DNA from 2 places in the Clostridium sediminicola genome. Region 1 is predicted to be linked to the other one. Evidence: riboswitches for the same ligand, from Rfam matches in the RefSeq annotation. Region 1 holds a riboswitch; the other holds the start of a gene.
What was found. Region 1 has a riboswitch for FMN ahead of ribD (bifunctional diaminohydroxyphosphoribosylaminopyrimidine deaminase/5-amino-6-(5-phosphoribosylamino)uracil reductase RibD). Riboswitches for the same ligand answer to the same signal wherever they lie in the genome.
Positions count from the first base shown of each region.

Region 2: another riboswitch for FMN. It lies ahead of ACQ3F0_RS04460 (ECF transporter S component); the one in region 1 lies ahead of ribD (bifunctional diaminohydroxyphosphoribosylaminopyrimidine deaminase/5-amino-6-(5-phosphoribosylamino)uracil reductase RibD).

Region 1 covers NZ_BAABMF010000007.1:80,383-83,617, reverse strand. Annotated here, with positions in the region: gene ACQ3F0_RS13200 (pyridoxal-phosphate-dependent aminotransferase family protein) at 1-421, opposite strand, end outside; gene ACQ3F0_RS13195 (ECF transporter S component) at 437-988, opposite strand; FMN riboswitch at 1,507-1,639, shown strand; gene ribD (bifunctional diaminohydroxyphosphoribosylaminopyrimidine deaminase/5-amino-6-(5-phosphoribosylamino)uracil reductase RibD) at 1,987-3,081, shown strand; gene ACQ3F0_RS13185 (riboflavin synthase) at 3,164-3,235, shown strand, end outside.
Region 2 covers NZ_BAABMF010000002.1:150,003-153,237, reverse strand. Annotated here, with positions in the region: gene ACQ3F0_RS04465 (Tex family protein) at 1-1,160, shown strand, start outside; FMN riboswitch at 1,213-1,327, shown strand; gene ACQ3F0_RS04460 (ECF transporter S component) at 1,536-2,165, shown strand; gene phaZ (intracellular short-chain-length polyhydroxyalkanoate depolymerase) at 2,323-3,213, shown strand.

The sequences.
Region 1 (3,235 bases):
GAGTTTCACAATGAACCAAAGTTGCAATCTTAAAATCATGATTTTCTTTCAAAAATTCTTCTAATTTTTGTGTATCTATAGCTTTTCTATTTTCACAGTCATAATAGTAAACATCTGCCCCGTACATTTTTGCAAAATCTCCAAACCCTTTACCGAAAATTCCGTTGTTAATACATAGGATTTTATCATTAGGTTCAATTAATGATGCACAAGCAGCCTCTAGTCCCAAAATTCCTTCTCCACTTAGAATAAGAACATCATTTTCTGTTTTCATTAATTTTTGCAATTTAGTGCATGTATTTAAGTAGAAGTCATAAAAATTCAAATCTAAATCTGGATTAGTAATAGGATTTGCCAGAGCACTTCTTACCGCTTCATTAACATAAGTAGGGCCAGGAGTCATTATTAAAGTTTCTTTCATTTTATCACCTCAAAATTATACGAAATTTTTTATTTTTAGTTTAATTAGTGAAGCAGCCAATGGGATTCCAAGGATAGCTCCAAAAACGATTTGAATTATATTTCCTGGAATTGATGTAACTGGTGCTAACCAATTTCCGTAAATTGCGATTTCGGTAATATAGTAGCCGAAGATCATCCAAATGCCTGCTAGTGTTATACCTAATAAATTCCAAGAAAGTTTCTCTCCGTTTCTGTTTTTAGCATTAGCAATACTTCCTATAATATACCCCATCACACCTCGTACAATAAAAGTAAAGGGAGCCCAAATTACCCATCCAGATAACAAGTCAAAGATGGCCATACCAAAAGCACCTGCAATAGCACCTTTTTTCTTACCAAATAATATTGATATTGAAAAAAGCATAACATTACCTAGATGAATTAAACCACCATTAACTGAAATAGGTAGTCTAATATTAATAAATTTTGTTGCAATAAAAACCAAAGCAATACATAGAGCAGATAAAGTTAAATCTTTTACAGCAAAATTCCTTTTTGTTAGTGTAATATTTTGTTTTTGTTCCATGAGAAATCCCCCTTTTGTTTGTTTGGCGCTGTTTTAAGATGATAATGATAATTGTAAATATTGAGTACAAAATCGAAATAAAATGCGAAACAAATCAGTGACAAGTGATAAGTTATAAGTGATAAGTTAAGGATGATCTTCTTTAGGAAAATCTTTAACTAAGCCTTTGTTAGCTTCGCTAACTGAAATAATGTTCTTTTGCTGATGCAAAAGGAATCTTTTTATCTTTTATTTAGTTAAAAGCTCTCGCTTGCGAAAGGTATTCACAACTTGTCACTTATCACTTGTAACTTGTCATTATAAATTTCGAACTTGTTTGCAATTCATAGATAGTGTGTCTAATAATTTTAATCAATAACATCTTAAAGTCGAGCTATTTGTTGAAATAATCATAGTACGTTTATTAAATCAAAGCAAATGTATCGATACAATATTAGAAAGGTAATCAGAAATACAAAATGCAAAATACATATTGACAAAATTGATAGAGGGTAATATAATACAAATATAAAAATTAAATAAAACTTCAGGGCAGGGTGTGATTCCCTACCGGCGGTTATAGTCCGCGAGCTATTTGTATAAATGATATAAATAGTTGACTTGGTGAAATTCCAAGACCGACAGTTAAAGTCTGGATGGAAGAAGGAATATTAAGCTTTAATAAGGTTATTTTTATGATCTGATTTTATCAACTCTGAGGAATTTATAATTCTTCAGGGTTTTTTATATATAGAAACTAACAAAAAGTTTCTAAAGATTATAAAAGACGGTTAAACCACAAAAGTAAGTTAAACTTAAATTACTTTATGGTAGAACAATAAGATAACTTTTTTTATGATTAAAAATGCTCTGAAGATTAAAATCTTCAGAGCATTTTTATTTTCTATTAAATTTAAGTTTTTCAGTAAAAAGATATCAATAACTATTATATATTGATATGAGTAAATATTATTGACTAGGGAAAAGTAGGATTAGAGAAGGTCAAAGGTGGGTAGAGTATGGATATAAAATTTATGAAAAGAGCTTTAGAGCTTGCAAATATGGGTTCTGGGTATGTTAATCCTAATCCATTAGTAGGAGCGGTTATTGTCAAGAATGATCAGATTATAAGTGAAGGGTACCATGAGTTTTATGGAGGTCCTCATGCAGAGATTAATGCTTTTAAAAATGCAAAAGAGGATGTTACAGGTGCAACTATGTATGTAACTTTGGAACCTTGTTCACACTATGGTAAAACTGGACCTTGTGCCAATGCTATAGTAGAAAAAGGAATCAAAGAGGTAATTATTGCAATGGAAGACCCTAATCCAGTGGTTGCTGGTGGCGGGATAGCAATATTAAGAAATAATGGTATTGATGTTACTTGTGGAATTATGGAAAAAGAAGCAAAAGAACTTAATGAAGTTTTTATCCATTATATTACTACAAAAACACCTTATTGTATTATGAAAACAGCAATGACCTTAGATGGCAAAATTGCTACTTATACAGGACATTCAAAGTGGATAACTAATGAAAAATCAAGAGAGTATGTACATAAAATTAGAAATCATGTTTCTGGAATAATGGTAGGTATAGGTACAGTTTTAGCAGATAATCCATCTCTTACTACTAGATTAGAAAGTGGTGAAGGTAAAGATCCAATAAGAATTATTGTTGATTCTACTGGAATAATCCCATTAGATTCTAAGGTTTTAAATTCTAAGTCAGCATCAAAAACAATAATTGCTACTACAAAAAACATTGATGATGAGAAATTAAAGTCCATTAAGAAAAAAGGTGCAGAAGTTTTAATTATGCCTTCGGAGAATAATAGAGTTAATTTGAGCAAGCTAGTAGAAAAGCTTGGAGAAAAGAAAATTGATAGTATTCTGATTGAAGGGGGAGGAACTCTAAATTGGAGTGCTCTTAGTAATGGACTAGTAAATAAAGTGATTAGTTTTATAGCACCCAAAATTATTGGAGGAAAAAATGCAAAAACGCCAGTGGAAGGAACTGGTGTAGCTACTATGGATAGTAGTATATTGATAAAAGACATGAGAATCATAACATTGGATGAAGATATTGTGATAGAAGGATACATATACAGTTGACAGTTTACAGTTGACAGTGTTTAGTTGATATTTTACAGGGAACAGTCCATCATACATATTCATATGAAAGGAGGGGATAATTTTGTTTACAGGCTTAATAGAGGAAATTGGTAAGATTAAAAAGATTGATAAATCAGGGAATTCTGCAAAGATA
Region 2 (3,235 bases), on a different contig from region 1:
AACTATTAGATATAGCAACTGTTTATGCGACAGCTCCACAAAATGATGTAAAAGGTTCTATTAAAAAATTAAAAGAATTAGTATATAAACATGGAGTACAGGTTATTTCTCTTGGAAACGGTACTGCTAGTAGAGAGTCAGAAGAAGTTATCGCTCAATTGATAAAAGAAGTTAGAGAAGAAAAAGGTGTTAATCTTTCTTATGTTATAGTTTCAGAAGCAGGAGCATCAGTATACTCAGCATCAAAATTAGCATCTAAAGAATATCCAGATATAGATGTTTCTATTAGAGGAGCTATATCTATTTCTAGAAGACTACAGGATCCTCTAGCTGAACTTGTGAAAATTGATCCAAAATCAATAGGAGTTGGCCAGTATCAGCATGATGTTACACAGAAGAAACTAGATGAATCATTAAAAGGTGTAGTTGAAGATTCGGTAAATAGTGTAGGGGTAGATTTAAACATAGCAACACCAGCTTTGCTATCATATATATCAGGAATATCATCTTCTATTGCAGATAATATAGTAGCATATAGAGAAGAGAATGGTAAATTTACTACTAGGAAGCAGCTTTTAAAAGTTAAAAGACTTGGACCAAAAGCTTTTGAGCAATGTGCTGGTTTCCTAAGAGTACCAGAGAGTAAAGAAGTACTTGATAATACAGCAGTTCATCCAGAATCATATAAAGCAACCAAAGCTTTGTTAGCTACTTTGAAATATCAAGAGAACCAAATAGGTAAAGAAGATATTAGTATTATAGATAAAACTGCTGAACTTTATGGCTTAGAAAAATTATCTGAAAGTATAGGAATTGGAGTTCCAACTTTAAAAGATATATTAAAAGAAATTAAAAAGCCAGGTAGAGATCCTAGAGAAGAATTACCAAAACCAATACTTAAACAAGGGGTTATTGAAATGAATCAATTAAAACCGGGTATGGTTCTTGCAGGCACTGTTAGAAATGTTGCAGATTTTGGTGCATTTGTAGATATAGGAGTGCATCAAGATGGTTTGGTACATATTAGTCAATTATCAGACTCATTTGTAAAGCATCCACTTGATATTGTTAAAGTAGGTGATGTGGTGAATGTAGAAATTATTGATGTTGATGAAAAAAGAGGAAGAATATCATTATCAATGAAAAATATTAAACAATAAAAGCTTGATTATAACGAAAAGAGTTGTTATAATTATCTTATAAAATAGAATAAAATATCTTCAGGGCAGGGTGAAATTCCCGACCGGCGGTTATAGTCCGCGAGCCGAAAGGCTGACTTGGTGAAACTCCAAGACCGACAGTAAAGTCTGGATGGTAGAGGGTATAAGTATAATTATGTTATTACGTCCTGATGTTTATCGTCAGGACTTTTTTATTTATACTAACCTCTAATTTTATAGGTAAACCTTGCGTAAACTTAATCTATACATGTATAAAATCACAGGTATTAATGAGTTTTGGACTTGCATAGATTAATAGTTGAAGTGGCTTATCCTTATTTTCTTGAAGAATAAAAAATTAGGAGGGTTTTGCACATGAAAAATATTAAATTAAACAGAATGGTTAAAATTTCATTATTATCGGTTATGGCGTTTTTATTAATGTTTATCGACGTTCCACTTCCAATTTTCCCGGCTTTCTTGAAAATTGATATAAGTGATCTTCCAGCATTATTAGGGGCATTTGCAATGGGGCCTATAGCCGGAGTTGCAATTGAATTATTTAAGAACATACTTATTTTAATTCTTAAAGGAACTTCATCAGGATTTGTTGGAGAATTTGCTAACTTTACAGTAGGTGCAATTTTTGTTTTAGTTTCTGGTTATATATATAAATTGAATAAAACTAAGAAAATGGCAATCATAAGTTTATTTGCAGGAGTTTTGGCATTTTCAATAGGTGCAACAGTATTAAATTATTTTGTATTCTTACCTTTATATTCAGTTGCATTTAAGATGCCTGTAGAAGCATTCATTGGAATGGGAGCTGCGGTAAATTCGAATATAGATAGTTTATTAGATTTTGTATTACTTTCAATTTTACCTTTCAATTTATTAAAAGGTGTAGTAGTTGCAGCTATAACAATACCTGTATACAAATCTGTTTCGGGTTATCTTCAAAGTGAAGAGTTAACAGCTGATCAAAAGAAAACAGCATATAGATAATATTGAGACTGTTTATACACTTGGTGTATAAACAGTCTTTTTGCATTTATTAATAAGAAGTTTTCATATAATTATATAGAATCTATATATACCATAGATAGAACTATTGGATGGTGGCATGGTTTTTGCTAAATTAATTCAAAAGGAGGTTTTACAAATGAATAATTTTGAGTTAAAGAAAGTGCAAATTGATAACGGAGAAACACTTGGCTATAGAGAATGCGGTAGAGGCGATAAAACATTGGTACTCATTCATGGGAATATGACATCTTCTAAACATTGGGATATAGTAATGGAAAAGCTTGAGAATGATTTTAAAATTTATGCTATTGACTTAAGAGGTTTTGGTGTATCTACGTATAATAAAGCTATAGATTCACTTAAGGATTTCTCGGAAGATGTTAAAATGTTTGTAGATAAGCTTGACATTAAATGCTTTGCACTTGCAGGATGGTCTACTGGTGGGGGTGTTGCATTGCATTTTGCAGCTGATTATCCTGATTATGTAGAAAAACTAGTATTAATAGAATCTGTTGGAATAACAGGTTACCCAATTTTTAAGAAAGATAAAAAAGGACAACCAATAATTGGTGAATTCTTAAGAACAAAAGAAGAGATAGCTAAAGATCCTATACAAGTAGTACCTATATTAAATGCCATTAAAAATAGAGATAAAAAAACTTATAGGGTTGTTTGGAATGCATTGATTTATACAAAAAATAGGCCAGTAGAAGAAAAATACGAAGAATATCTTGATGATATGTTAACACAAAGAAATCTAGTAGACGTAGATTACGCTTTAACTAGGTTTAATATATCAAATATACACAATGGTGTTGTAGAAGGCACTGGAGATATTGAAAAAATAAAAGTTCCTACTATAGTATTCCAAGGAGATAGGGATCTAGTAGTACCAAGACGAATGGGAGAAGAAATAGCCGCAGCTTTGGGTGAAGAAGCAAAGCTAGTAATTTTAGAGGATTCAGGACATTCTCCATTTATAGACTGCCTTGAGAAGGTGGTTAGTTCCATTAAAGAATTTTTATAGAAGGCATATAAAATGTTATAGT